3 regions of the Streptomyces sp. NPDC002896 genome follow, and region 1 is predicted to be linked to each of the others. Evidence: riboswitches for the same ligand, from Rfam matches in the RefSeq annotation. Region 1 holds a riboswitch; each other region holds the start of a gene.
What was found. A riboswitch is a leader RNA that binds a small molecule or an ion and turns the genes downstream of it on or off. The one in region 1 is predicted to bind cyclic di-AMP.

Region 1 (9,975 bases):
GCCGCCGCGGAACGGCCCCCGACCTCATGGAGCTGCTGCCCCAGTGGCTCGCCACGGCGAACGAGCACGGCTACGCAGCCCCACCGGAGTTGCTGCCCGCGCTCCTCGACGCGGCCAGGGGACGTACGGATCTGCGTCCGCAGGCGCTCGCCTTCGCAGGACCGCGTGCGACATGGCTCGCGCGTCTGAACCCGGACTGGAGGTTCGCACTGCGCTCCACCCCGGGGGGCGGCGCCGCACTGCCCGCTCTCGGGGACCCGACGCAGGTCGAACGGCTCTGGCAGGAGGGGCTGTTCGCCGAACGGGTCACGCTGCTGGCCGCGATGAGGGCGCACGACCCCTCTGCGGCCCGCGAGCTGCTGGCCACGACCTGGTCCACAGAGCGCGCCGAGGACAGGCTGATGTTCCTCGACTCACTGCGTACGGGGCTGTGCGACGCGGACGAGCCGTTCCTGGAGCGGGCGCTGGCCGACCGCAGCCGCAACGTCCGGGCCACGGCGGCCGAGTTGCTCTCCGCGCTGCCGGGCTCGGCGCTCGCCGCGCGCATGGCGGCACGCGCGGCCTCCTGCGTGTCCCTCGACCGTACGCAGGGGCAGCCGGCGGTCGTGGTCGAGGCGCCGCACGAGTGCGATGCGGACATGGAGCGGGACGGCGTGGTGCCCAAGCCGCCCGCGGGCCGGGGCGAACGGTCATGGTGGCTGGGCCAGCTTGCCGAGGCGGCACCGCTCGCCGTCTGGCCGGAGCGGCTCGGGGGGCGTACGCCGGAGGAGATAGTCGCGTTGCCGGTGGCCGACGACTGGCAGAGCGAGCTGCACGGGGCATGGTGCAGGGCCGCGGTACGGCAGCGGGATGCCGCCTGGTCCCGGGCGTTGCTCGGCGCTCCGGCATCGCCGGGCGCCGCGGGTCCTGGCGCGGTGTCGCTCGCCGAGCGCGCGAAGCTGCTGGCCGCGCTGCCGGCCGGCGACCGGGCCGAGTGGGTCGCGGGATTCATCTCGGCGCACGGCCTGTCGGAGGCGTTCCAGCTGCTCGGGGTGTGCGCGACTCCATGGGCCGAGCCGCTGGGCCGCGCGGTGGTGGACGCGCTGAACATCGCACGGGACGCGGGGAGCTATCCGTGGAGCTTCAGCGGTGTGATGGGTCTCGCGGAGCGCTGCCTGGACCCGGCGACGGCAGCCCGCCTGGACGGACTGACGTCCATACCCGACGAGCCGGAGGACGCATCGCCGGGCGCCGTGGGCTACTGGACGGAAGCCTTCCAACGCCTCGTGGGCACGCTTCGGCTCCGAGCAACCATGCAGGCGGAGCTGACGGCTCGGTGAGCTCCGGCACGGACGGTCACCCCGACGGCCTGCGCCGCCGACGCACCGCACCGCGCTCGCGCCGGACGCAACAGCCCCACCGTTACCGCGTTCGGGTGGTGACGGCGGGGGACACATTCACTCGAACAGCCCACGCGGAACACCGATACACCCGTGCACAGGTAATCCACGCAGGGCGCCGTGGGGACCCGGAGACCAGGCCCTCCACGGCGGACATGACGCTAGGCCGGCTGGCGTACGTTCGCGTGGACCCAGTCCACGATCGAGGCCGTCGTGGCGCCGGGGGTGAAGATCTCGGCGACGCCCTTCTCCTTGAGCGGGGCGATGTCCGCCTCAGGGATGATGCCGCCGCCGAAGACCTTGATGTCCTCCGCGTCGCGCTCCTTGAGAAGCTCCAGCACCCGCGCGAAGAGCGTGTTGTGTGCGCCGGACAGGATGGACAAGCCGATCGCGTCGGCATCCTCCTGGATCGCGGTGTCGACGATCTGCTCGGGAGTCTGGTGCAGACCGGTGTAGATGACCTCCATACCGGCGTCACGCAGCGCCCGCGCGATCACCTTGGCCCCGCGATCATGGCCGTCGAGCCCCGGCTTGGCGACCACCACACGGATCGGCCCCGTTGCCACACCCATCACTGCCTCCATGTACCGACATGCCATCCGGCATGTACCCACTGCACCACCGACTGCACCGGCGGCACCGATTGCAACCGCCCACCCGGCCCACCCATGCCCCGTCGCCCCGCGGGCGCAAGTGCGCGAGCACGCGAGAACGAGCAGAAGCACGGTTGCGGCCGCCCCGCCCGGCACGGCCCTCACCCGAGCGGGCGCAAGGAAGTGAACGAACGTTATCGCCAGCATCCCGCAACAGGCAGTTTTACGGCGGTCACCGAGGGGGAAATCACACGGTGGGACACGTTCGCCGCGCACTGCTCCGCATCCGGCGGCACACAGGCCGTAGCCGGGGCAGGCGTCAGGGGAGCCGCCTGAGAGGTCCGCCGGCCTCCACACCGTCAGCCGCCCGGCCGCACGGTACGACGAGGCAGCGCATCGGCTATCGCACAGGGAGCCACACAAGCGCTACAGAGAGCAACCAGAAGAGCCGCGTCCGTCAGAAGAAAATGGAATTACACGCACCACAGACGGGACAAAAGCACCACGACGCAGCCTGTGCACTGCCGGCCTCCTCCATCGCGGCTGCCCACGAGGGCATACGGGGGACAGAGCCGTCCTTCGTGTGCCGACGGGAGGTCGGTCGACGATGAAGGCCACGACGGCTCTGCCTATTCTTCCGCTCTGTCAGCGCCTCCTTCCGTGGAGGCTGGCGGGGCTTTCCATCACCCTGCTGAAGGCGACCGCCCTCGAGATCGTGATACTCGCCGGCCACCTCCTGCTGTACCCCTCGGGCATCACGCAGGAGCGCAGAGTCGCCCCGGAACTGCCCCAGCCGGACGCCCCCCAGTTGCCGACGGAGAGGAAACCCCCCGTCGTTCTGCTGCACGGCTTCATCGACAACCGCTCGGTCTTCGTACTGCTGCGGCGCTCCCTGGCCCAGCACGGCAGGCAGCATGTGGAGTCGCTCAACTACTCGCCCCTGACCTGCGACATCCGCACTGCGGCCGAGCTGCTCGGCCGCCATATAGAGGAGATCTGCGAGCGCACCGGCAACCGCGAGGTGGACATCGTGGGGCACAGCCTCGGCGGTCTGATCGCCCGCTACTACGTGCAGCGGCTCGGCGGCGACGTAAGGGTCCGCACGCTGGTCACTCTCGGTACGCCGCACTCGGGCACCCGCATCGCGCCGCTGCTGGACGCGCATCCGATCGTCCGGCAGATGCGGCCGGGTTCGGAGGTCATCGAGGAGCTGAGGCAGGCTGCGCCTGACTGCCATACGCAGTTCGTGAGTTTCTGGAGCGATCTCGACCAGATGATGGACCCGCTCGACAGCGCCTGCCTCGACCACCCGGACCTGACCTCGCGCAATGTGCAGGTGAGCGGAATCGGGCATCTGGCCCTGCCGGTGCACCCCGCAGTGGCCAACGGCATCCGGCAGGCGCTCGACGCGGAGGAGGCGGCGGAGGCCCGCCCGGCCGGCCGAGCCGATGGTCTGACAGTGGCCTGACCTCGAACACCAGTCGAACGCAGAGCCAAAGCTCTGCCCGCAGTTCGCCGAAAGGCCACTGATTGCCCGGTTCCTGCGGGGGCGAAACCTGCCGAAGATTGTCGCGCCCGCATACCGCCGGGTACAGTCACCGCACTGCTCTGCCCCTGGGACTGTGTGACTTCAGCGGCCAGCGCCGCGGGTTCAGACCCCAACTCCTGCTGTCGAGGCGAAAGAGAAGTTGGTGAACGACCGTCACCCGTCGGGGACCGCAACTCCCCCGGCACCGGCCACAGACGCCGACTATGCGCACTACGACTACGCCTCCTACGACGGGCAGAGCGCACAGCACGGCGGCTACACCGGGTACGACGGCTATTCCACCGATACGTTCTCCACGGGCTCCTACGCCACCGACTCCTACAGCACCGGTACCTACACCAGCCCCGGTTTCGAGACCGATCCGCTCTTCGGTGACCTCCCGGGCGGCTCGTACGACAGCGGCCAGTGGTCCGGGCTGGGAGCCGCAGCCGGGGGCGATGCCACCGGTGCGTATCAGACGCAGACCGGCGCCACGCACGAAACGCTGAACTATGACCCGTATGCGGCGCAGCACCATGCCACGTACGAGACCGGCAGTTATGACACGACCGGGGTCTGGGCGTCCGCCGGATACGAGCAGCTGTCCGCCCACATCCCCGCGCAGGCCACCAGCCCGGATGCCGACGGCACGGGTCAGTGGGACTCGGGGGCGTGGGCCGTCGACGGCCAGACCGGTCAGTGGGAGACCCAGTCAACCCAGGCCTTCGATCAGCCGGGCCTCGGCCAGCAGGCCTCCGAACAGCATGATCTCGGCCAACTGCCGTACGAGACGCAGAGCTTCGCAACAGGCGCCTTCGGGGACCAGAGCTTCGACACGGGCGCGTACGACGCCACCGCATGGAACTCGGACGGCGGCTCGACGGCGTACGAGTACGAGCAACACGACTCCACCGAAGCCGGGTTGTCACCCGAGGAGGGCCTCCGGGGCCACGAATCCGACCACGGCGACGACGACCATGATCGCGGTCTTCCGCTCGACGAGACGCCCTCCCCCGAGCAGGCCGCCGAACCGCCGGTGCGCTCGGAGGGCCGAGTGCCCCGCACGCGGTCCCGGCGGCGCTCGCCCGCCAAACGTTCGGCGCTGCTCACCGTGGCTGTTCCGTCCGCGTGTGTGATGGGCGTCGCGGGAATCGCCGCCGCATCCGTGAGCAACATGGGCGGCGACGACAACACGACGGTCGCGGCCCCGGACACCAGTTCCGTGAAGCCCTCCGTCGCCAACAACAAGCTGGACACGCAGCTGCGGAACCTCTCCGCTGATGCGGGCGACTTCGCCGACAGGGCCAGCCGCACCCAGGAACGCATCGACCTCAAGGCCGAGCAGGAGGCCGAGCGCAAGAAGGCGGCCGAGGAAGCGGCGCGCAAGGAGCGGCTGCGCCCGAAGTTCGCGCTGCCGGTGGCTCAGCACGGGCTCAGCGCCTATTTCGGTCAGGCCGGCATCAACTGGATGTCCGTGCACACCGGCATCGACTTCCCCGTCTCCTACGGCACGCCCGTGATGGCCGCGACGGACGGCACGGTGCGCGTGCAGTGGAACAGCGCCTACGGCAACATGGCGATCGTGACCGCCAAGGACGGCACCGAGACGTGGTACTGCCACCTCTCCAGCCACAAGATCTCGAGCGGTCCGGTCAAGGCCGGCGACGTCATCGCGTACTCCGGGAACTCCGGCAACTCCACCGGTCCGCATCTGCACTTCGAGGTGCGGCCGGGTGGTGGTGCGGCGATCGATCCGCTGCCGTGGCTTCGGAGCCACGGGATCAATCCGACGTAGCCGTCGGATCGAGTCGCTTTCTCTGGGGGCTCCGCCCCCAGACCCCCGCGTCCCTTGGCCTCAAACGCCGGCCGGGCTGGATTTGCCCCCGCGCCGGGCTGGCATTGCCCCGGCCTGGCTGGAAACGGCTCGTCCCCAGCCAGGCTGGAATCCCGCTACAGCTTCTCCACCGGTGCGTACCGCAGCAGCAACCGCTTCGGCTTCGTGTCGCCGAAGTCGATCGTCGCCTCTGCGTTCGCGCCCGTTCCCTTCACCCCGACCACCGTGCCGAGGCCGAACTGGTCGTGTGTGACCCGGTCCCCGACCGCGAGCGAGGCCACAGGCTTCTCCGATGCCCGGCGCGTGGCGAACCCGGACGCCCCGGAGGCGGCGCTGCGCGAGCGCGACGAGGACAGTGAGGCGGCGACGCCGGCGGCCGGGCCGGAGGAGACCGGAGCGGTGGATCCCGTCCGCTTCCACTCCATGTGGTGGGCGGGGATCTCCTCCAGGAAGCGCGACGGCGGGTTGTACGCCGGCTGGCCCCAGGCGCTGCGCATCGTGGACCGCGTCAGGTAGAGGCGCTCCCGGGCGCGCGTGATCCCGACGTATGCCAGGCGCCGCTCCTCCTCGAGCTCCTTGGTCTGGCCGAGCGAGCGCATGTGCGGGAAGACGCCGTCCTCCATGCCTGTCAGGAAGACGACCGGGAATTCGAGGCCCTTGGCGGTGTGCAGCGTCATGAGCGTGATGACGCCGCTGCCCTCCTCGTCCTCGTCCGGGATCTGGTCGGAGTCAGCGACGAGCGCTACCTGCTCCAGGAAGTCGGACAGCGTGCCCGCCTCTCCCTCGGCCCGCTCCTGTTCGAACTCCAGGGCCACGGCGGCGAGTTCCTGCAGGTTCTCGATGCGCGTCTCGTCCTGGGGGTCGGTGGAGGCCTGCAGCTCGGCGAGGTATCCGGTCCGTTCGAGTATGGCTTCGAGGACGGTCGCCGGGCCCGCGCCGGACTCTGCGATGGTGTGCAGTTCCTCCATCAGCGTGTTGAACCGCTTGACGGCGTTGGTCGAGCGGGCCGCCATGCCGTACGCCTCGTCGACGCGGCGCAGCGCCTGCGCGAAGCTGATCTTCTCGCGCTGCGCGAGGGCGTCGATCATCGCCTCCGCGCGCTCGCCGATGCCGCGCTTGGGGACGTTCAGGATGCGGCGCAGCGGGACCGAGTCCTCCGGGTTCGACAGCACGCGCAGATACGCGAGGACGTCCCGGACCTCCTTGCGCTCATAGAAGCGGACGCCGCCGACGACCTTGTACGGCAGGCCGACGCGGATGAAGACTTCCTCGAACACACGCGATTGTGCGTTGGTGCGGTAGAAGACGGCGACGTCGCCCGACTTGGCCTCGCCCTCGTCCGTCAGCCTGTCGATCTCGTCGGCGACGAACTGTGCCTCGTCGTGCTCGGTGTCGGCGACATAGCCGGTGATCCGCGCGCCCGCGCCTGCGTTCGTCCACAGGTTCTTGGGGCGGCGGCTCTCGTTGCGCTCGATGACGGCGTTGGCGGCGCTCAGGATCGTCTGGCTGGAGCGGTAGTTCTGCTCGAGCAGGATCGTCGTCGCGTCCGGGTAGTCCTCCTCGAACTGGAGGATGTTGCGGATGGTGGCGCCGCGGAAGGCGTAGATCGACTGGTCCGCGTCACCGACGACGCACAGCTCGGCCGGCTCCGGGTCGTCGTCCCCTCCCGGCTGTCCCACCAGCTCGCGCACGAGCGCGTACTGGGCGTGGTTGGTGTCCTGGTACTCGTCGACCAGGACGTGCCGGAAGCGCCGCCGGTAGTGCTCGGCGACGTCCGGGAACGCCTGGAGGAGATGGACCGTCGTCATGATCAGGTCGTCGAAGTCGAGCGCGTTCGCCTCGCGCAGCCGCGACTGGTACAGCGCATAGGCCTGGGCGAGGGTCTTCTCGAAGCCGTCGGTGGCCTGCGCGGCGAAGGTCTCCTCGTCGATGAGCTCGTTCTTGAGGTTGGAGATCTTGGCGCTGAAGGATTTCGGCGGATAGCGCTTCGGGTCGAGATCGAGGTCACGGCAGACCAGCGCCATGAGGCGCTTGGAGTCGGCGGCGTCGTAGATCGAGAAGCTGGAGGTGAAGCCAAGCTTCTTCGACTCGCGGCGCAGGATGCGCACGCACGCGCTGTGGAAGGTCATCACCCACATCGCGCCCGCGCGCGGACCGACGAGGTGCTCGACGCGCTCCTTCATCTCGCCCGCGGCCTTGTTCGTGAACGTGATCGCCAGGATCTGCCCGGGGTGCACGCCGCGCTCGGCCAACAGATACGCGATGCGGTGCGTCAGCACGCGCGTCTTGCCGGAGCCGGCACCGGCCACGATGAGCAGCGGGGAGCCGGAGTGCACCACGGCGGCGCGCTGCTCGTCGTTCAGCCCGTGGATCAGCTCGGCCGGGTCGATGGCGGGGCGGGGCGCGCCGTCCCTGTAGTACGCATCCCGGGGCGGCGGAGGCACGTCGAACCGGCCCTCGAACAGGTCGTCCGGGATGTCCTCCGGGGCGCTGTCCTCGGGCGGCGGCGGGGGCTCCTCGTCCGCGTGCCGCGCGGGCTGGAGATCGGCCAGGAAGCTGTCGTCAAAGAGGCTGCTCATCGCTTCTCGAGTTTAGGCCGCCGCACCGACACCCACTGCCGCCTCCGGAACTCTGCCCGCGCCGTATCGGGAGAACCGAGCCGGACGGAAAGCGCCGCAGGTCACTCCAGATGCGGATATCGGCGGACTTTCTGTTTTGCGCAGAACCACCCCATATAGCCCCACCAAACAGTCAAGGTCACGAAAATGTATCGGGCATATCGAACATCAACCTTCACAGCCGCCACATGAGTTGGCTAGCGTGCCCGGCGGGCTGCCCGTACCCCCGCCGGCGAACGACGCCGGGACGGGTCGCCTCCGCCGAGTCCGGTGCGCCCTCACGGCAGCCGGAGCCGGGGACCCACTCTGAACTTGGGGTGAATCGGTCCCGTACCGAGTGCACGCGGCAGTCCGCGCGCAGGAGGCGACGGGCTGTAGGGCAGCCTTCCGAACCACCCGCCCGAACCCGACAGCTAACCCGGTAGGCGGTCCACGGAAGGAGTCGCCTCCTTGGCGTCGCACCGCAAGTCGCGGACCACCGGCCAGCTCGTCGCCGGTCTCCGCACCTCCCCCGCGGTCGGCTTCACCGCCGCCGCCCTCACCTCCGTGGCGCTTATGTCACAGACGGCGACCGCCGCGCCCGCCGAACCGAAGCCCAGCCTCGAAGAGGTCCAGAAGAAGGTGGACGACCTCTACCGGCAGGCGGGTGTCGCCACCCAGAAGTACAACGCGGCCAAGGAGCGCACCGACAAGCAGCGCAAGCGCGTGGACGGCCTGCTCGACGACGTCGCCAAGCGCACCGAGAAGCTGAACGATGCGCGCGAGGAGCTCGGCTCGTTCGCCGCCGCCCAGTACCGCACCGGGTCGGCCGTCCCCGACACCGCCACGCTGCTGCTCGCCGACGACCCCCAGGACTACTTCGACCAGAGACAGCTGATGAACCGGCTCACCAGCCGGCAGAAGGAAGCGGTCGACGACTACCAGACGCAGCAGGTCCAGACGACGACGAAGCGCGAGGAGGCGACGGAGTCCCTCGAGACGCTGACCGAGTCGCAGACGGACCTGAAGACGAGCAAGCAGGACGTCCAGAAGAAGCTCAGCGAGGCGCGCGAGCTGCTGTCGAAGCTGACCGCCGAGGAGAAGGCGCGGCTCGCGGCGATCGAGAAGGCGAAGGAGGAAGAGGCCAGGCGCAAGGCGGAGGAGCTGGCGCGCAAGCAGGCCGAGGAGGAGCGGCAGCGCCAGGCGGCGCAGGAGCAGGCCGAGCAGGAGGCGGGCACCGGTTCCGGGACGGGCAGCGGGAGTGAATCCGGGAGCACCGGCTCCAGCACCGGCTCCTCCAGTTACGCCGCGCTGGCCACCAAGGTCATCGACTTCGCCGAAGCCCAGATAGGAAAGCCGTACGTCTGGGGGGCCACGGGGCCCGACTCGTACGACTGCTCCGGCCTCACCCAGGCCGCGTGGAAGTCCGCCGGGGTGTCGCTGCCGCGCACCACCTGGGACCAGGTGAAGGTCGGCACGACCGTGTCCGTCGACAATGCCCAGCCCGGTGACCTGGTGTTCTTCTACGACGACATCAGCCACGTCGGGATCTACATCGGCAACGGCGAGATGATCCACGCGCCGAAGCCGGGGGCGAATGTGCGGGTCGAGTCGATCTACTACATGCCGATCCACAGTGTGGTGCGGCCGGCGTAGCCGCCGCCCCCTGGACGCCGCTGGGGGCTTCGCTCCCAGACCCCCGGTCGCCCTTCGGGCTCGTCCTCAAACGCCGGACGGGCTGGGTTCAGCCCGTCCGGCTGGCATCAGCCCGACCTTCACGTCCACAGCACCGCGATGAACACGTTCGCCATGGTCAGCAGCCCCACCAGGCCGAACAGCTTCTTGTCCACCGTCTCCTCGTCGCGCTTCACGTAGACGAGCCCGAGGATCACGATCAGCAGTGCCAGCTTCACGCCGATCTTGATGTTGTTGACGGGCTGGTCGTCGGCCTGGTTGAGGCCGACCAGGATCACGCCGGTGACGAGCATCGTGAGCGCGCCGTGCAGCATCGCCGGGCCGAACCGGGCCGTGCCCTCGCCCATCG
Region 2 (9,975 bases), on a different contig from region 1:
CCCGATCACGGCGGCCACGGCAGCGACGGTGGCGGTGTCGGCGCCCTGTGCGGTCAGGTCGTCGCGCACATGACGTCGTCGCAGGTCGTTGGCGGTTTCCGGGTCCTCGATGTTCCGGGAGGTGTCCACATAGGCGCAGGCATAGGGGCCCGGCCGTGCGTACAGCGGTTCAAGAAAGGACAGCTTCACGGTTGCCTCCTGGCCTCACCCTGTCCAGGGGCCGGCCGCGACCGCGGTGGCTTGGCATGACCATGGAGCACCGTCCATCGAGTCCCCGTTCAGCCTGGTCCGACGGTCTGGCTCCGGTCGGCGCGCCGGCGGGACGCCTCGATCTCGGCGTAGGCCTGGTCGCGGCCTTCCCAGTGGGAGCCCTCGACGGACTTGCCGGGTTCCAGGTCCTTGTAGACCTCGAAGAAGTGGGTGATCTCCAGCCGGTCGAACTCCGGGACGTCACCGATGTCCTGGACGGCGGCGTAGCGCGGGTCGTGGGCGGGCACGCACAGGACCTTCTGGTCCATGCCCTTCTCGTCGCGCATGACGAACATCGCGATCGCCCTGCACTCGATGACGCAGCCCGGGAACGTGGGGTCACCGGTGATGACCAGAGCGTCCAGGGGGTCGCCGTCGCCCCCGAGGGTGCCGTCTATGTATCCGTAGTCGGCCGGGTATTGCGTGGAGGTGAAGAGCATCCGATCCAGACGGATCCGCCCCATCGAGTGATCCATCTCATACTTGTTACGGGACCCCTGCGGGATCTCCACAGTCACATCGAATTCCACGGTGGCCCTCCTTGTCCGCGTCCTCGGCCCGTCCACCGGGACCCGATCGCTCAGGGCGCGGGTCCCGGTGGCGGGCCGAGCATGGTCGCATCACAGGTCGGCCGCTTTCTTGCCGTTCGGCTACCCCTTCGGATCGGCCATGAACGGGATCGGTGCGCGCGTTTTACCTGGATTTCCGCGGTACGTCAGTAGGCACCGAAGACGTTGTCCATCGAGCCGTACCTCTTGGCCGCGTAGTTGCACGCAGCAGTGATGTTGGCGACCGGGTCGAAAATGTCCCACGACGTACCGGGCACGTGATAGGCGCGGAACGTGGGGTCGATCACCTGGAGGAGGCCCTTGGAGGGCGTTCCCTTTGCGGCGTTGGAGTCCCAGTTGTTGACGGCCCGCGGATTGCCCGAGGACTCGCGCATGATGTTCCGGTGGATTCCGTCGTAGGTGCCGGGAATGCCCTGCGCGGCCATGATGTCGAGCGACTGCCTGATCCAGCCGTCGAGGTTGTTGGCGTACGTCTTGGCGGACGCCTGCGTGGCGGCAGCGGTAGTGGTCGACGTCTGCGGTGTGGCTTTCTCACCGAGCGTCAGCTTTAGGCCCGCGTAGATCTTCGACGGGTCGTTGCCGATGACTGCCCGGTTGTCCTCGTACAGCTTCTTCCAGCCGCCCTTCAGGTTTTGCGCGCGTGCGATCTTGGCCAAGGTGTCGCCCTTGACCACGGTGTATGTGGTCGTGGCGGTGTTCAGGGCGGCGGCGGGCGAGAGCGCCGCCGCAGCGGCGGCGGACTGCACCGCCGGTGCCGCTTCGGCTTGGGTCACCGCCGTCAGCGGTACGGCGAATACGGCACCACCCGCGCCCAGGGCGACGAGGCCTCGAGCAAGCGGATTGGCCCTGGGGCGACGGTGCTTTCCCTTTGCACGCATGACAAATTCCTCTCCGTCGCCTGCGAGGTGAGCTGTCGGGTTCGGGCTGGAGATGCCCGGCCGCAGTGTGAATGCGGCTTCACCCCTAGCCGGTCCGGTTTCCGGATCGGCGGCTTACCTGGTTTCCCCGCTCCTGCCATACGTGATTGATCGCGGTTTCCGTGGCGGCGACAGGATTCGGCGGGGCCGCCCGGATTGGCGTGAAACGTAAGCGAGAACGCCCGGGCGGAACAAGGGCCGAATTCACACACGGAAATACACATGGCGAATCCAGCGGGGGCGGGGTGGGCTGCCTGCCGGCCACCCGGCAGCCCAACTCCCTTTACCCGAAGGCCGGATGACACAAGAAGCGAGACAAGCAGAAAACGGGACAGATCATCTCGACGTGAGGCATATCACTGACGAGACGACATTTCTCGCCCCACAACGCTATTCAAAGCACAGAAAGTTGAGCTAATGGAACGGAAGGGAGTTTTAGTAGAAAAGGGGCAAATCGTCCATATGGTCAGCTCTAGCGGCTCTCGCGCCCTGCTCGGTTCCTCGTGAGCCGCTCAACTGACGCGGCATCAAGAGCCCCTGCGGCGAACGGACGTCGACGTCCGCGAGTTGCGTCGCCAGCTCGATCCGCGAGGACGCGGGCGGCCGGCCCTCGGCCAGCTGCATGAGCACCCGGGTCGCCTCGTGGCCCAGCTCCCCGAACGGCTGGCGCACCGCACTCAGCGGCGGACAGGACATGGCGGCCGCCCGGGTGTCGTCGAAGGACATGACCGCCAGGTCGTCCGGCACGCTCAGCCCCTGCTGGCGGGCTGCCTCCAGGACGCCGAGCGCCTGCGCGTCGCTGGCCGCGAAGACGGCCGTGGGCGGGTGGTCGCTGCGCAGGATCCGCAGGCCGGCGACCAGCGCCTCGTCGAAGTCGAAATCGGTCGAGCGCACGAGGTCCGGGTCGCAGGCAATCCCGGCCTCCTCCAGTGCGGCCCGGTAGCCGTGCAGCCGCGCCGACCCGGCCAGGGAGTGCGACCGGCCCGCGACCATGCCGATCCGGGTGTGCCCGGGCCCAGCAGGTGCTGCACCGCGTCCCTGGCTCCGCTCCAGTTCGTCACACCGATGCTCGGGATGTCGAGCGTGGGCGCGCTGAGCGGATCGACCAGCACCACCGGAAGCCGCTGCTCGACGATGCGGCGCTGGTCGTCCTCCGCCAGCATCGAGATGACGATGATCAGCCCCGCCGCGTCGAGCGCCACGCACTGCTCCAGCCACTGGGATATCGAGCGCCTGCCCGTGGTCCCGGTGATGACGTCGACGCCGAGCTCCGCCGCCGCGTCCACGATCCCCCGGACGACCTCCAGCGTGTAGGGGCCGGACAGATCCCGGAACACCGCGATGATCTGCCGCGGGACCGCGGGGTTCCGCTCCCACGGGCGCACGTACCCGTGGCGCGCCAGCAACTCCTCGACACGGGCACGCGTCGCGGCACCGACGTCACGACGCCGGTGCACCACCTTCGACACGTGCTGAGGGACACACCCGCCTCAGCGGCGATGCCCGTCAGCAGACCGTACTGCGCATCCGGGTGCGCCTTGTCCTGCGCCGTCACTCGATGCCCGCCCCTGCCCGCCCCTGTTCCGCCGACACCGATGCGCTGGTCAGCACCGACTCCCTCGCCGGATTCGGACGCAAGGTAACGAGGCGAAGTATCCGGTTGCAAGGCCGAGGCGAGGACGGCGACGAGAGCGCCGTCAGCTCTTCGCCACGAGTTCCCTGAGCGCGATGTTGAGTTCGAGGACGTTCACCCGGGGCTCGCCGATGAAGCCCAGAGTGCGGCCCTCGGTGTGCTCGGCCACGAGCTTCTGGACCCGCGCGACGGACAGGCCGTTCTTCTCCGCGACGCGGTGCACCTGGAGGTCGGCGTACTGCGGGGAGATATCCGGGTCCAGTCCGGAGCCTGAGGACGTCACCGCGTCGGCGGGGACGTCGGAGGGCTTGACCGTGTAGCCGGGCACCGAGTTGTCCTTGACGACCGCGGCCTTGGCGGCCTTGACCCAGTCGACCAGATCCTTGTTGTCGCCGGAGCGGTTGGTGGCACCGGACAGGATCAGCTTGTACTGCGTGTTGACGCTGTTGGTGCCGAGGCCGTTCTGCGGGCGCGCCTGGAACCACTTCAGGTCGGGCTCCGGGGTTTCCTGCCCCTTCTTCAGCGGCAGGTTGTACGCCTGGCCGATGAGCGAGGAGCCGACGACCTTGCCTTGGTACGTGATCTCGGAGCCGTTCGCCTTGCCGTTGAACAGCCCCTGGGCCACGCCGGTGATGACCAGCGGGTAGAGGATGCCCGTCACCACGGTCAGTACGAGGAGGGCCCGCAGGCCCGCCGCGAGCAGCCGGGCGGTGTTGATGACCGAGTTGTTCATGGCGATCAGCCGACTCCGGGGATCAGAGAGATGAGTACGTCGATGATCTTGATGCCGACGAAGGGGGCGATGAGCCCGCCCAGGCCGTAGATCCCGAGGTTGCGGCGGAGCATCCTGTCGGCGCTCACCGGCCGGTACTGCACACCCCGCAGGGCGAGCGGCACGAGCGCGATGATGATCAGCGCGTTGAAGATGACCGCTGACAGGATGGCGGAGTCGGGCGAGGAGAGCTGCATGATGTTCAGCTTGTCCAGGCCCGGGTAGACCGCCGCGAACAGCGCGGGGATGATCGCGAAGTACTTCGCGACGTCGTTGGCGATGGAGAACGTCGTCAACGCGCCTCGGGTGATAAGGAGTTGCTTGCCGATCTCGACGATCTCGATGAGCTTGGTCGGGTTGGAGTCGAGGTCGACCATGTTGCCGGCCTCCTTGGCGGCCGACGTACCGGTGTTCATCGCCACGCCGACGTCCGCCTGGGCCAGCGCGGGCGCGTCGTTCGTACCGTCGCCGGTCATCGCGACGAGCTTGCCGCCCGCCTGCTCGCGCTTGATGAGGGCCATCTTGTCCTCGGGCGTGGCCTCCGCGAGGAAGTCGTCGACACCCGCCTCCTCGGCGATCGCCTTGGCCGTCAGCGGGTTGTCACCCGTGATCATGATCGTCTTGATGCCCATGCGGCGCAGCTCGTCGAACCGCTCCCGCATGCCGTCCTTGACCACGTCCTTGAGGTGGACCACGCCGAGGACCCGTGCGCCGTCAGCGTCCTCGACGGCCACGAGCAGCGGCGTACCGCCCGCTTCCGAGATGCGGTCGGCGATCTCGACCGCATCATCGGCGACCGTGCCGCCCCGCTCCTGGACCCAGGCGACGACCGAACCGACGGCGCCCTTACGGATCCTGTGTCCGTCGACGTCCACGCCGGACATCCGCGTCTGGGCGGTGAAGGCGACCCACTCGGCATGCGCCAACTCGCCCTGCTGACGCTCCCGTAGCCCGTATTCCTCCTTCGCCAGTACGACGACGGAGCGGCCCTCGGGCGTCTCGTCGGCCAGCGAGGAGAGCTGGGCGGCGTCCGCGACCTCGGCGGCCGTCACGCCCCGCACCGGCACGAACTCGGCGGCCTGCCGGTTGCCGAGCGTGATGGTGCCCGTCTTGTCGAGCAGCAGCGTCGACACATCACCGGCGGCCTCGACCGCGCGCCCGGACATGGCGAGCACATTGCGCTGCACCAGCCGGTCCATGCCCGCGATGCCGATCGCCGACAGCAGCGCGCCGATCGTGGTGGGGATCAGGCAGACGAGCAGGGCCACCAGCACGACCATGGTCAGGTGCGTGCCCGCGTAGGCCGCGAACGGCGGCAGCGTGGCGACGGCCAGCAGGAAGACGATCGTGAGCGACGCGAGCAGGATGTTCAGCGCGATCTCGTTCGGGGTCTTCTGCCGGGCCGCGCCCTCTACCAGGTTGATCATCCGGTCGATGAAGGTCTCACCCGGCTTCGTCATGATCCTGATGACGATCCGGTCGGACAGCACCTTCGTACCGCCGGTGACGGCCGACCGGTCGCCGCCGGACTCGCGGATGACGGGCGCCGACTCACCGGTGATCGCCGACTCGTCCACCGAGGCCACACCTTCGACGACATCACCGTCGCCCGGGATGATGTCGCCCGCCTCGCACACGACCAGGTCGCCGACGTGCAGTTCGGTGCCGGGCACCCGCTCCTCGGCGGTGCCGTCCGCCGGCAGCCGGCGCGCGACGGTGTCGGTCTTGGCCTTCCGGAGCGTGTCGGCCTGCGCCTTGCCGCGGCCCTCGGCCACCGCCTCCGCCAGGTTGGCGAAGATCACGGTCAGCCAGAGCCAGGCGCTGATCGCCCAGCCGAACCAGTCGCCCGGGTCCTTGAAGGAGAAGACGGTCGTCAGGACGGACCCGACCAGGACGACGAACATGACGGGCGACTTGACCATCACGCGCGGGTCGAGCTTGCGGAAGGCGTCCGGCAGCGACTTCACCAGCTGCCGGGGGTCGAAGAGGCCCGCCCCGACACGGCTCTCGGTGGTCTTGTGCCCGGTGGGTACGTCGCTGTGCGGCGCCCGGGCCGGAGTGGCGGCGGTGGACATCGAGTCCTCTTGCTTCTCTGTACGGGTGGAAATGCCTGTACGGGTGGAAATGCCTGTACGCGTGGTCATGCCGCCAGCCCCTCGGCGAGCGGGCCCAGCGCGAGGGCCGGGAAGTACGTGAGACCGGTGATGATCAGGATCGCGCCCACCAGCAGGCCGGTGAACAGCGGTTTTTCGGTACGCAGCGTGCCCGCCGTGACCGGCACCGGATTCTGCCCGGCGAGCGAGCCGGCGAGCGCCAGCACGAACACCATCGGCAGGAACCGGCCGAGCAGCATCGCGAGCCCGATCGTGGTGTTGAACCACTGGGTGTCGGCGTTCAGACCGGCGAAGGCCGAGCCGTTGTTGTTGGCGCCGGAGGTGTAGGCGTAGAGGATCTCCGAGAACCCGTGCGCGCCGCTGTTGGTCATCGAGTTGCCCGGGGTGGGCAGCGCCATCGCCGCGGCGGTGAAGACGAGCACCAGCGCCGGGGTGACGAGGATGTAGCACGCGGCCAGCTTGATCTCGCGGGTGCCGATCTTCTTGCCCAGGTACTCGGGCGTACGGCCGACCATCAGACCGGCGATGAACACCGCGATGACCGCCATGATCAGCATGCCGTAGAGGCCGGAGCCGGTACCGCCGGGCGCGATCTCGCCCAGCATCATGCCCAGCAGGGTGATCCCGCCGCCCAGGCCGGTGAAGGAGGAGTGGAAGGAGTCCACCGCACCCGTCGAGGTCAGCGTCGTCGACACCGCGAAGATCGACGAGGAGCCGACGCCGAAGCGGACCTCCTTGCCCTCCATCGCACCGCCGGCGATCTCGAACGCCGGGCCGTGGTGCGCGAACTCGGTCCACATCATCAGGGCCACGAAGCCGACCCAGATGGTCGCCATCGTGGCGAGGATCGCGTAGCCCTGTTTGACCGAACCGACCATGATCCCGAACGTCCGGGTCAGCGCGAACGGGATCACCAGCAGCAGGAAGATCTCGAACAGGTTGGTGAACGGCGTCGGGTTCTCGAACGGGTGGGCCGAGTTGGCGTTGAAGTAGCCGCCGCCGTTGGTGCCGAGCTCCTTGATGGCCTCCTGCGAGGCGACCGCGCCGCCGTTCCACTGCTGCGTGCCGCCGAAGAACTGGCCGACCTCGTGGATGCCGGAGAAGTTCTGGATGGCACCGCAGGCCACGAGGACGATCGCGGCGACGACGGAGATCGGCAGCAGGATGCGGATCACGCCGCGCACCATGTCCGACCAGAAGTTGCCGAGTTCACCACTGCGCGACCGCGCGAAGCCGCGCACCAGCGCCACGGCCACGGCCATGCCGACAGCAGCGGATACGAAGTTCTGCACCGCCAGTCCGGCGGTCTGCACGACGTGGCCCATGGCCTGCTCGCCGTAGTACGACTGCCAGTTGGTGTTCGACACGAAGGACGCCGCGGTGTTGAACGCCTGGTCGGGGTCTATGGAGGAGAAGCCCAGCGAGCCGGGCAGGACGCCCTGGATGCGCTGCAGCAGGTAGAGGAAGAGGACCCCGGCAGCCGAGAAGGCGAGGACACCGCGCAGATAGGCGGGCCAGCGCATCTCGGTTTCCGGGTCGGCGCCGATGCCCTTGTAGATCCACTTCTCGACGCGCCAGTGCTTGTCGGAGGAGTAGACGCGGGCCATGTGGTCGCCGAGGGGGCGGTAGGCGAGCGCCAGAGCCGCTATGAGCGCGAGCAGCTGGAGTACGCCGGCAAGGACGGGACCCATAACGCTGGTCAGAACCTCTCCGGGAAGACGAGGGCGAGGACGAGATAACCCAGCAGGGCGACAGCCACGACCAGGCCGACGATGTTCTCGGCGGTCACAGCTTCGCCACCCCCTTGGCGACGAGAGCCACGAGCGCGAACACCGCGATCGTGGTGAGGACGAAGGCCACATCGGCCATCGCAAGCTCCTGGATGAGGTTCGGAAAAGAATCGGACGACTAGAGGAAAGCGCCTCTCCGGCCGGATGCGACCGCCGTTGACGGCTCCCTTACGGCGGCCCCGACGCCTTTGACGCGTCTCTTACGACTCCCGCTCACCCGACGGGCAAGCGGCTTCAGCGGAACTCGGCCAGCCTGGGCCGGAGCCCGAGGATCGTCAGCGCGCCCGCGGCCAGCAGCAGCCCGCATGCCCAGGGCAGCAGCCCCGTCACGGTGGAGCGACCGGCGCTCACGGAGGCGGCGAAGTGGTGGCGGTTGATGTCGGTGACCCTGTCCAGGGCGTCCATCCACGCCCCGAAGTGGTCGTTGGACATCCCCGGCTCCCAGCTGATGCAGAACTCCACGGCCTCGCGCTGTCTGCCCTCCGCGACCAGCGCGCGGATCCGCCGGTCGTCGCGCTGGTACACGGCGTACGCCTCGACCGTCCTCTCCGCCGCGGCACGCTCTCCGGTGAAGGTGATGTTGTCGAGCTCGCGCCGGAACTCCCCGGTGAACTCCCGGTCCCCGGGGTCGCGCCGGTACGCCCTCCAGGTCCTGTCGAGGCCGTCGTCGTACGTCGAGAGGATCGCCCCCTTCACCCCGTACAGCTGCTGCGACTTGTCCCAGAACGCCCGCTCGTATTGGCTGCGGCGCTGGGGGTCGAGGAGGTAGCGGCTCTCGTCGGCGTTGGCGTCGTAGGCGGTGGCGCGGGCACGGGAGAGGGCGACGACGGAGTCGAACGCGTCGCGGCGGGCGCCGCGCAGGTCCTCGCCGGACGCGTCGAGCATCTGGGCGCCGAGGAGGACGGCGAGGAGCGTGCAGACCGTGGCGGCCAGGACACCCGGGTTGAGGACGCGGCGGAAGGTGCGCGCCAGGTACCACTGGAGGACACCGAGCAGGGCCAGCAGCAGCGCGCCCAGCGTCACGCCGGCGGCCAGCCGCGCGGCGAGAGCCGAGCGTGCGGCCCGGTACTCCTCCTCGAAGGCACGGTTGTTGGAGTCCACCAACTTCCTTGCCTGCGGCAGGAGCCGGTCCTGGAGCAGGTCGGTGGCGGTGCGGTAGTCGGCGATGGCGGCAGCCTTGCCGCCGGGCCGCCCGTCGTTCTCCAGGGCCCGGCCGATCAGCTCCTGGTACTCGGCGAAGTCGTCGGTGAGCGACTCCACGGTCTTCTCGGCGGCGCGGTCGCCCTCCGCGGCCACGGCCAGCGTGCGCAGGTCGTGGCCGATGGCCCGGCGGGCGTCGCCGTAGAACGCGACCGCCTTGCGGTACGGCGTCTTCATCCGCCCTCTGCCCGTGGCGTCGCCGCTGGACAGCAGGATGTTGGCGGCCTGCGCGTCCATGTCGTTGAGGGAGAGGTCGAGGTCGGTGGCGCTGGTGGTGCGCGGCGCGTCGCGCCCGGCGATCGCGTCCCAGGTGCCGGAGACGGCGAGCCCGGAGAGCAGGAGCAGGAGGGCCAGGGCCGTGGTGAGGGAGGCCGTGGCCGCGCGCAGAAGACGCAGCCGCGCGGGGAGAGTCGCCCAGTGGCGGCGACGCAGCGCGTCCCACGCGGCCGCGGGCTCGCGGCGGAGGCGGTGCCCGGGGCCGTCCGGCCGCGGCCCGCCTCGTCGCCGCGGATCCGGACCGCCCGCTGGGTGTGTGGCCTGTCCATGCTGTGTCCGTGCGCCATGCCCTGTCCGTGCGGCGGTTGTGGCTTCCGCCTCAGGACTGCGCGTGGTTCCGGTGGTGATGGTCACGCGCCCTCCGACGTCACACCATGGACGGTCGCCCGTCCTTCGTGCCGCAGAGTCTGCGACCGGTATCGGCCATCGGCTGCGCGTGTTGATGCGCTCCTGAC
Region 3 (9,975 bases), on a different contig from region 1:
CCGGGAGGCGGAGTTCGCCTCCCGGACCGGTCCGCCACCCGCGGGGATGAAGGCGGCGGTGTCCCCCAGCCCGCTGGATCCAGTACAGCGGGCCGACCCACGCACGACCCATGGAAGCGCTCCCGCCATGGCCGGAGAAGAGCGCACGGCCGGGCGCACGGCCACACGGCCGGAGCACGCGGATCACGGCCCGTTCCCTCCCCACGGACCATAATCTCGCCATCCGGACCTATGCCTCTTAACGCTTGGGATGCAGCGAACTACGCTGTGTATGCCTGCGTTTTCGCGGGAGGCATATTCCCCGGGGCCCGGCCACACGCTTTCACGGCCGGGATCCGGGGCTCGCGGCCGAACCGCCGCGGGTGCGCTCCCCGGGATGACGCAGCACGAACGCCGCGTGCCAATGCCCGGCGCGGCAGCCGTCTTGTGTCGAGGGGTGGCGCATGTCCAGGGAGCAACGCGGGCCGAACGAAAAGCTCGGCACCGTTCTCGCCCTCGCGGGAATCAGCAACGCGGGACTGGCGCGGAGAGTCAACGACCTCGGCGCCCAACGCGGTCTGACACTCCGCTACGACAAGACGTCGGTGGCCCGGTGGGTGTCGAAGGGCATGGTGCCGCAGGGCGCCGCCCCGCATCTGATCGCCGCTGCCATCGGCCAGAAGCTCGGCCGCCCGGTCCCGCTCCAGGAGATCGGCCTGGCGGACGCGGACCCCGCGCCGGAGGTGGGTCTCGCCTTCCCGCGCGACGTAGGGGCCGCCGTCAGGTCGGCGACCGAGCTGTACCGGCTCGATCTCGCGGGCCGGCGGGCCGGCAGCGGCGGCATCTGGCAGTCGCTCGCGGGCTCCTTCGCCGTGAGCGCGTACGCGACGCCCGCATCCCGCTGGCTGATCACCCCCGCCGACTCGTCGGTCGCACGCGAGGCGAACACCTCCGAAGGCGCCGAGAGCAGCGGCACGCCGCTCAAGGTCGGCCACAGCGATGTGCAGAAACTCCGCGAGGCCGCCGAGGACGCCCGCCGCTGGGACTCCAAGTACGGCGGCGGGGACTGGCGTTCGTCGATGGTCCCCGAGTGCCTGCGGGTCGAGGCGGCGCCCCTGCTGCTCGGCTCGTACTCGGACGAGGTGGGCCGCGCCCTGTTCGGCGCGTCGGCCGAACTGACCCGTCTGGCGGGCTGGATGGCGTTCGACACCGGCCAGCAGGAGGCCGCCCAGCGCTACTACATACAGGCCTTACGCCTCGCCCGCGCGGCTGCGGACGTGCCCCTCGGCGGCTATGTCCTGGCGTCGATGTCCCTCCAGGCCACCTACCGCGGCTTCGGCGACGAGGGCGTCGACCTCGCGCAGGCCGCCCTCGAGCGCAACCGCGGCCTGGCCACGGCCCGCACCATGAGCTTCTTCCGGCTGGTCGAGGCACGCGCGCACGCGCGCGGGGGTGACGCACAGGCCGCCGGTGCCTCGCTGAAGGGGGCCGAGGGCTGGCTGGAACGGGCCCGCGACGGCGACAACGATCCGGGCTGGCTCGGCTTCTACTCCTACGACCGGTTCGCGGCCGACGCGGCCGAGTGCTACCGCGACCTGAAGGCACCCCGGCAGGTCCGCCGCTTCACGGAGCAGGCCCTGTCGCGCCCCACGGAGGAGTTCGTGCGCTCGCACGGCCTGCGCCTCGTCGTGTCCGCCGTGGCCGAGCTGGAGTCCGGCAACCTGGACGCGGCCTGCGAGCAGGGCGTACGCGCGGTGGAGGTCGCCGGACGCATATCGTCCGCCCGGACGACGGAGTACGTGAAGGACCTGCTGCACCGGCTGGAGCCGTACGGGGACGAGCCCCGGGTCGTGGAGCTGCGCGAGCGGGCCCGGCCGCTGCTGATGGCCCCCGCCTAGCGCCACGGCCGGGCCACCAGCGGTGGCCCCGCCTCACCTCCGGGGTTTGAGGGCATTGTCAGTGGCGCAGTGCACTATCGGGGGCAGGAGGTGAGGGACGTGGTGGCGGCAGGCAGGCGTGGAGCGCGCGGTGAGCTCGACTGCGACGTGCTGGTGATCGGCGGCGGGATCGTCGGCCTGTCGACGGCGTATGCGATCACGCGTGCCGCACCGGGCACGCGCGTCACGGTGCTGGAGAAGGAGCCGGGCCCGGCCCGGCACCAGACGGGGCGCAACAGCGGCGTGATCCACAGCGGGATCTACTACCGGCCGGGTTCGCTCAAGGCGCGGTATGCGGTCAAGGGCGCCGCGGAGATGGTCAAGTTCTGCGCCGAGTACGACATCGCACACGCCGTGACGGGCAAGCTGATCGTGGCCACGGACCGGGCGGAGCTGCCGCGGCTGCACGCACTCGTGCAGCGCGGCCGGGAGAACGGCATTCCGGTGCGCGAGCTGGGCCCCACCCAGATCGCGGAGCTGGAGCCCGAGGTGCGGGGCCTCGCCGCGATCCATGTCGGGACGACGGGCGTCTGCGACTTCACGGCGGTCGCACAGCAGCTCGCGGAGGCGTCAGGGGCGGAGATCCGGTACGGCGCGGAGGTCACGGGCATCGACCGGCGGGCGGACCTCGGGGTCGCCGTCCGCACGGCCGACGGCGCGGTGGTCCGCGGGCGGGTCCTGGTGAACTGCGCGGGACTGTACTGCGACGAGGTGGCGTGGCTCACGGGCGACGACCCGGGGATGCGGATCATCCCGTTCCGCGGGGAGTACTACGAGCTGGCGCGGCCCGAGCTCGTGCAGGGCCTGGTCTATCCGGTGCCCGACCCGGCGTTCCCCTTCCTCGGCGTGCACCTCACGCGCGGCATCGACGGAGGCGTGCACATCGGGCCGAACGCGGTGCCCGCGCTGGCCCGCGAGGGGTACGACTGGGGCACGGTGCGCCCCCGGGAGCTGGGGGCGGCCCTCACCTGGCCCGGATCCTGGCGGATAGCGCGCCGGCACTGGCGGTACGGAGCGGGGGAGCTGCGGCGCTCGGTGTCGAAGTCGGCGTTCACCACCGCGGTGCGGCGGCTGCTGCCGGCCGTGACCGAGGACGATCTGGTGCCGGCGCCCAGCGGGGTGCGGGCGCAGGCCGTCCTGCGGGACGGGGCGCTGGTGGACGACTTCCTCATCCGGGAAGGGGTGCGGGCGGTGCATGTGCTGAACGCGCCGTCTCCTGCGGCTACGGCTTCCCTCCCTGTGGGGCGGGAGGTGGCGCGGCGGGCGCTTGCGGCGTTGGCGCGGGGCTGAGGCACCGGCCCGTCCCGCTGTGGGCAGCGGCCCGGAGACTCCAGAGACCTCCGTAGAATCGAACCCATTGTGTCCGAGTACCACGAGAAGTCCCAGGCGGGCGCCACCGAGCGCCGGCGCCCCGGGAAGCGCATGTTCCCCGAGGGGACCGGCCCCGCGCCCGACCCCGCCGGCTCCCACTTCGAGCGGCGGATCCGCAGCTTCCAGCCCCGGCGGAGCCGGGTCACCACTGGCCAGGCAGACGCTCTGAAGCGCCTGTGGCCCAAGTGGGGCCTGGACATCGACGGGCAGTGCACCCTCGACCTCGCCGAGCTCTTCGGCAGCGACTGCCCCGTCGTACTGGAGATCGGCTTCGGCATGGGCGAGGCCACCGCGCAGATGGCCGCCGCCGACCCCGGCACCGGCATCCTCGCCGTGGACGTGCACACGCCCGGCCAGGGCAATCTGCTCAACCTCGCCGACCGGAACGGCCTGTCCAACATCCGGGTGGCCAACGGCGACGCGATCATCCTCCTCCGCGAAATGCTGCCGCCCGCGTCCCTCGACGGGCTGCGTGTCTACTTCCCCGACCCCTGGCCGAAGACGCGGCACCACAAGCGCCGCATCATCCAGCCGGAGTTCCTCACGCTCGCGGCGACCCGCCTCAAGCCGGGCGCGCTGATCCACTGCGCGACCGACTGGGAGCCGTACGCCGAGCAGATGCTCGAGGTACTGACCGCGCACCCCGACTTCGAGAACACCCAGGAGGACGGCGGCTACACGCCCCGTCCCGCCTTCCGCCCCCGGACCCGCTTCGAGGGACAGGGGCTGGACAAGGGCCATGTGGTCCACGACCTGCTGTTCCGCCGCATGCAGCCCGAGACCGCCGGGCCAGGTGAGACCACCGGGCCAGGCGAGCCCGGCGACACTGCTGCACCCGGGAAGACAGCTCGGACCGGCGAACCGCCCACGGCCCCCTGACGTACCGTCGCGGCCACCTGCCATCCCTCGTTAGGGTCGATGACGTGGCCAACTGCCCCCCGCATCCTTCGCATCCGCCGTTCCCCACGTACCCCGCCCTGCCACCCGGCCCCGGCACCGGCGCCCCCGCCCCGGACACCGGCACCGGTACCGCGCTGCGGCACGCACACTGGTGGCAGCGGCGGGCGGTGCGCGCAGGGGCCCTCATCACGTTGCTCGCGCTCTCCGGGCTCGTCATCCTGGCCCTGGTCCGCGAACAGACCGGCACCGAAGGCTTCCTGGCGGGACTCGGCCTCGCCGTGCTGCCGGTGCCGCTGCTCATCGCCGCCTTCCGCTGGCTGGACCGGGTGGAACCGGGCCCCTGGCGCAACCTGGTCTTCGCCTTCGCCTGGGGAGCGTGCGCGGCCGCGCTGATAGCGATCGTCGCGAACAGCTTCGCGACCCACTGGATAGCCGTCGCGACCGCCGACCCCAGCAGCGCCGACACGCTGGGCGCCACGGTCATAGCGCCCGTCGTCGAGGAGTGCGCGAAGGCGGCGGCGGTCCTGCTGATCTTCCTCTTCCGCAGACGGGACTTCACCGGAATCGTCGACGGTGTCGTCATCGCGGGTGTCACCGGCACCGGCTTCGCGTTCACCGAGAACATCCTCTACCTCGGCACGGCCTTCGGCACCGACCAGCTCAGCGGAGAGAGCGGCTTCGCCTCCGTCACGGCGGCGACCTTCTTCGTCCGCATCGTGATGTCGCCGTTCGCGCACCCTCTGTTCACCGTGCTCAGCGGCATCGGCTTCGGCATCACGGCGCTGTCCGCCGAGCGCCACCGCGCACGCCGGGTCCTGCTGCCGCTCGCCGGCCTGCTCCTCGCGATGGGCATGCACGCCGCCTGGAACGGCTCGTCGAGCTTCGGCCCGTACGGGTTCTTCGCCGTCTACGCCGCCTTCATGGTGCCCGCGTTCGCGCTGCTCACCTGGCTGGTCATCTGGACCAGACAGCGTGAGCTGCGCACCATCCGCCGCGAACTGCCCGCATACGCGGCCGCGGGCTGGCTGACGCCGCCCGAGCCGTTCGCCCTGGGCTCGATGCGCGCACGCCGACTGGCCCGCGAGTACGCGGGCCGCCACCTGGGCAAGCCCGCGGCACGGGCGGTCGCCGAGTACGAGGCGTATGCGACGTCTCTGGCGTTCCTGCGCCACCGCGGGCGCCGCGGCCGCGCAGGAGCCGATTTCGTCGTACGGGAACAGGAGCTGCTGCACGAGCTGTGGCGCCGCAAGGACGTGGCGCGTCCCGCGCTGGCACACGCGGCCGCGGCGACGACGCCGGTGGTGGTCGTGCCCTACGTCCCCCGGTACGGGTATCCGCTGGGACAGGTGGCGCCCGGCGCCGTGCCGCCGTACGGGCAGGTCCCGCAGGGGCAGGCACCGTACGGCGGCACGGCGCCGTATCCCGCGTACAACCCCTACCTGTCCTGACGCCCTTTCAGCTCACACCGTCGGATCAGGGGTTCACGCCCTTGCTGAGCAGCCAGGCGAGCGGGTCGATCGCGTCGCCGCCGTCGGGGTGGATCTCGAGGTGCAGATGCGGCCCGGTGACATTGCCGGTGGCGCCCACGCGGCCTATGACGTCGCCCGTGGTGACCTTCTGGCCGACGCTCACGCTGATCGAGGACTGGTGGCAGTACCAGACCTCCGTACCGTCCTCGAGCTCGATGACCGTGCGGTAGCCGTACGAACCCGACCAGCCGGCCTCCTTGACCGTGCCGGTGTGGATGGCCTTGAGCGGCGTCCCCGTGGGGGCCGCGAAGTCCAGGCCGGTGTGGTAGCCGGAGGACCACATGGAACCCGCGTCACCGAAGTGCGAGGTCAGCGTGTACGAGGACGTGGGGAGGGCGAAGCTCGCGGCGAGCTTGGCGAGGCGCTCCGCCTCGGCCTTGCGCTTGGCCTCCTCCTCCGCCGCCTTCTTCTCGGCGGCGGCCTTGGCCTCCGCCTCCTTCTGCTTCTCGGCCGCCTCCTCGGCGGCCTGCTTGGCGGCGGCCTCCTCGGCGGCCTGCGCGGCCGCGTTCTCCGCCTGGTCCTGCTGCTGCTCCGCCTGCTGCATGATGCGGGTGCGCAGTGCCTCGCCGGCGTCGGTGGCGCCCTGCTCGGAGTCGGCGGCGGTGACGCCGGCTCCGGTGAGCGGCGCGGCCTTGGCGTCGTCGGAGTCCGACGAGCCGCCGGGCATCAGGGCACTGACGCTGGGGAGGGAGTCGGTGACCGACGACAGGTCGGGCATGGATATCTGCACCGGCGGCTTGCCGCCCTGCGCGGTGGCGATGCCGCCCGCGCCGACGGCGGCGATGACGCCCACGCCGAGAACGGTGGAGCTGCGCGCGAGTCCTCCGCCGCGCTGCTTGATGACGCGGTGCCGGCCGCGGACGGGTCGGACGGACTCCTCAGTGGGGTTCCATTCCTCCCAGGGCCCCTCGTCCTGGCGGAAGTCGGTGCCGGTACCGAGGCCGGTACCCAGGCCGTTGCCGGTGCTGAAGCCAGAGCCCGTTCCGGTGCCGAATCCGGTTCTGGTGCCGGGCTCGAATCCGGTTCCGGTGCCGGGGTCGGATCCGGCGCCTTCAGGGTCGTACGGCGCGAAAGAGGCTTGCGGGGCAGGCGGGTTGGACGCCACTGGGGCGCACTCCTTTCCTTCCTTCTCGCCTACCGGGTTAGCTGACGGGTTCGGAGCAGGAAGGTCTCCTACGACCGCCCTTCATGCGAAAGGCGCCCGATTCACCCCAAGTTGGTGGTTCCCCGGTTCCCTTACGGGATTCGGCGCGTGCGCACGGAGCCGCCTCTTGTGACGGCTGGGACGACCGCGCTGCGTTATCGAACGTTAATAGACGGGGGTACCGAATTCCAAGCCGTTCCGGCTGATCATTAAGCCTTTGGTCTGGACTTTACGGGGCACGATCGGGCGGAATCGGGCGAGTTGACCACCCAGCCGCGACCCAGGCTTTTTTGACGGTGTGTCATTTGTTATGCGGAGGGGGGTTGTTCGGTCACGGAAGGTGACATGGACGCGCCGTACCTCTCATGGCCGCCGCACCGCCAGCAGCACCATGTCGTCCGCCATCCCGCCACCGCTGTGCCGGCGCGCCTCGGCAGCGAGGGCGGCCAGCATGGCGCCCGGGCCGTCGAAGACCCGCCCGGCGAGGCGGCCCGCCGGATCGTAGAACTCGCCGTGCTCGTCACGCGCCTCCGAAAGCCCGTCCGTGTAGCACAGCAGCATGGTCCCGCTCGGGAAGCCGGTCTCGTACGCGCGGTCGGGCCACGTCCCCAGATCGCTCATGCCGAGCGGCAGCGCGGGCTCACCGGAGGAGATCACGCACAGGGCCCCTTCCGCGTCCAGCAGCAGCGGTTCGGGATGGCCGCGGTTGATCACCCGTACGATGTCCCGGCCGTGCGGGACCTCGGCGAGAACCACGGTGGCGAACCCTTCGAGGAGCTCGACCCCGCGCCGCCGCGTGGCCTCCCGCGCAAGCGCCCGGTCGAGGCGCTGCGCCACCGCTTCCAGGGACGCCTCCTGCTCGGCGGCCTCCCGGAAGGCTCCGATGAGGACCGCGACGGCGGCCACCGCGCCCATGCCCTTTCCGCGGACGTCGCCGACGACGAGCCGTACGCCGTGCGGGGTGTCCTGCACCGCGTACAGATCGCCGCCGATGAACGCGCCGGCCTGCGCCGCCTCATAACGGGCCGCGACGTCAAGGCCGCCGATCCGCTCGGCCGGCTCGGGCACCACGGCCCGCTGGGCGGCCTCGGCGATCTCGCGGGCCGAGGCGAGTTGCTGGCCGCTGCGGCGTACGACGCGGTTGATGACGACGGCGATCACGGCCACGACGGCGACCGTCACCACTTCGGTAACGGCGCCGACATCGACGTCGGCACCGGGTCTGAGGCGCACGGCGAGCACGGCGACGAGTGCGACGAGCCCCGTCAGGACCGTGCCGCGGAGCGAGTAGAGCGCGGCGGCGACGAGCGGGGCCGCGGTGAAGAGGGGCGCCCCCGTGAAGACCGCGGGCGTGAGGGCATCGTAGAGCGTTCCGGCGGCGATGAGCAGCGCGGGCAGGAACCGCACGAAGGCCCGCACGGCCGCAAAACCCCGCTGCTCGGCCTCCTCCGTCCCGTCCCCTACAACCTCTCTGTCCTGCCAGCCGCCATCCCGGGCGGGCTCGCCGCCGCCCTTCCCTGCGTCGCGATCTCCTCGCTGCCGCACCGCTCGTCTCCCGCCGCGTCGCCCGCGCCCGTCGCCGTATCCCCTCAGGCATTCCCGCCGCGGCACGAGACGCGGCCTGCGGTGGGCCGCCCGAGTGAGCACCATGGAAGGCCCCGACCGAGCACCGTGGAAGGCACTGTCACGCAACGCACCGAGGGGCCGGAACCATTGTCTGGTTCCGGCCCCTCGGCCTTCAGTAGCGGGGACAGGATTTGAACCTGCGACCTCTGGGTTATGAGCCCAGCGAGCTACCGAGCTGCTCCACCCCGCGTCGTTAAACACAAGTGTACGCCATCCGCGAGGCCCCTTTGACCAGCCCGGTTCGCGCCCCGTGTGAACCGCGCACTCACGCCGGTGGCTCACGCACGCTCCCGGCGCACGAGCGGCGGCGGTCCACTGTCGGCGGACCCGCACAGCGCCGAGCCTCGGTGGCACCGGTCGCACCCGGCTGCACCGACTGGGCAGCGGTTGTGCGGGAGGGGCCGCCGTCCTCCCCCTGCCCTCGGCCGGCGGCCCCGCGGCGGCCCCCACGGTAGGCCCACGGCCGGGGCCCCACGATGGTGGCCACGGCCAGCCCCGCGGCGGCCCCACGGCCGGCCCGGCTGGGGCGTGCGGCAACGGTTGCCGCGGCTCATCCGGCGGAGGAGCCTCGGAATAGAGGTCACAAGGAGGTCATCATGGGCACCTCGGCGAGCCCCGCCTTCGACACCGAAATCCTGCGCCAGGGCATCGAAGGCCAGAACGCGGACACGCTCCTGTCGCTTTACGCGGACGATGCGGAACTCCGCGTCGTCGACCGCAACAGCCAGCCCAGCCACCCCGCGGTCAAGCACGGCCGCAACGAGATCAGCGAGCTGCTGAGCGACGTCTACAGCCGCGAGATGACCCACAAGCTGGAGCAGTGCGTGGTGCAGGGCGACCACGTCGCGTTCACCGAGTCCTGCGAGTACCCCGACGGCGTCAAGGTGCTGGCCAGCTCGATGATGTCGCTACGGGACGGCAAGATCGTCGACCAGACACTGATCCAGGCATGGGACGAGGAGTAAGTGGAAGGAAGCGCGCCCCCGACACGACAGAACCCCCGTTGACGCAGGTCAACGGGGGTTCCCACCCCGAGGGGGCCCGGTAGGCCGTGTGGGACTCGAACCCACAACCAATGGATTAAAAGTCCACTGCTCTGCCAATTGAGCTAACGGCCCGCGCTACTGCATCCCCGAGCATAGCCGGACGAGCCCGGGTCTCCGATCGGGTATCGGCGACCACGGGCCCATCGGCCTCCCGATCTCATGGCTCCAACGGCTCCAACGCCCCCTTCCGCGCCGCTTCACGGGCCAGCGTGCGCTCGTGTTCCGGGTTGAGGAACCAGTGGCGGGCCGAGGCCAGCCACCAGGCTGCCGCGAAGCCCAGCACGACCAGGACGGCGATCGGGGCGTAGTTGAAGGACTCCCAGGTCACCGGGGACAGCTGGGGCAGCATGAAGAGGACCGTGATGACGGCGACCCACACCACCGCGACGATCCCGATCGGCCGTGACCAGGCGCCGAGATGCCACGGGCCGCGCTCGAAGGCG

Region 2: linked by a shared signal. The riboswitch ahead of ABT009_RS27345 (LysM peptidoglycan-binding domain-containing protein) and the one ahead of ABT009_RS14470 (C40 family peptidase) in region 1 are both predicted to bind cyclic di-AMP.
Region 3: linked by a shared signal. The riboswitch ahead of ABT009_RS39670 (M23 family metallopeptidase) and the one ahead of ABT009_RS14470 (C40 family peptidase) in region 1 are both predicted to bind cyclic di-AMP.

What each region holds. Positions count from the first base shown of each region.
Region 1 is NZ_JBEOVA010000007.1:138,689-148,663, forward strand. Features, by position in the region: gene ABT009_RS14445 (DUF5691 domain-containing protein) at 1-1,319, shown strand, start outside; gene icmB (coenzyme B12-dependent isobutyryl CoA mutase small subunit) at 1,541-1,951, opposite strand; gene ABT009_RS14455 (lipase family alpha/beta hydrolase) at 2,580-3,440, shown strand; gene ABT009_RS14460 (M23 family metallopeptidase) at 3,664-5,295, shown strand; gene pcrA (DNA helicase PcrA) at 5,451-7,913, opposite strand; cyclic di-AMP (ydaO/yuaA leader) riboswitch at 8,202-8,395, shown strand; gene ABT009_RS14470 (C40 family peptidase) at 8,403-9,587, shown strand; gene ABT009_RS14475 (hypothetical protein) at 9,707-9,975, opposite strand, start outside.
Region 2 is NZ_JBEOVA010000015.1:171,010-180,984, reverse strand. Features, by position in the region: gene ABT009_RS27355 (baeRF2 domain-containing protein) at 1-189, opposite strand, end outside; gene ABT009_RS27350 (inorganic diphosphatase) at 279-779, opposite strand; gene ABT009_RS27345 (LysM peptidoglycan-binding domain-containing protein) at 965-1,696, opposite strand; cyclic di-AMP (ydaO/yuaA leader) riboswitch at 1,699-1,859, opposite strand; gene ABT009_RS27340 (substrate-binding domain-containing protein) at 2,171-2,728, opposite strand; gene ABT009_RS27335 (hypothetical protein) at 2,810-3,049, shown strand; gene ABT009_RS27330 (potassium-transporting ATPase subunit C) at 3,433-4,101, opposite strand; gene kdpB (potassium-transporting ATPase subunit KdpB) at 4,107-6,215, opposite strand; gene kdpA (potassium-transporting ATPase subunit KdpA) at 6,281-7,945, opposite strand; gene kdpF (K(+)-transporting ATPase subunit F) at 7,954-8,043, opposite strand; gene ABT009_RS27310 (GlnX family signal transduction membrane protein) at 8,279-9,874, opposite strand.
Region 3 is NZ_JBEOVA010000036.1:43,299-53,273, reverse strand. Features, by position in the region: gene ABT009_RS39690 (NsdA family TPR-like regulatory protein) at 444-1,877, shown strand; gene lhgD (L-2-hydroxyglutarate dehydrogenase) at 1,977-3,206, shown strand; gene trmB (tRNA (guanosine(46)-N7)-methyltransferase TrmB) at 3,339-4,166, shown strand; gene ABT009_RS39675 (PrsW family intramembrane metalloprotease) at 4,211-5,635, shown strand; gene ABT009_RS39670 (M23 family metallopeptidase) at 5,661-6,821, opposite strand; cyclic di-AMP (ydaO/yuaA leader) riboswitch at 6,833-6,977, opposite strand; gene ABT009_RS39665 (PP2C family protein-serine/threonine phosphatase) at 7,224-8,405, opposite strand; tRNA gene ABT009_RS39660 (tRNA-Met) at 8,603-8,676, opposite strand; gene ABT009_RS39655 (nuclear transport factor 2 family protein) at 9,083-9,451, shown strand; tRNA gene ABT009_RS39650 (tRNA-Lys) at 9,532-9,604, opposite strand; gene ABT009_RS39645 (amino acid permease) at 9,690-9,975, opposite strand, start outside.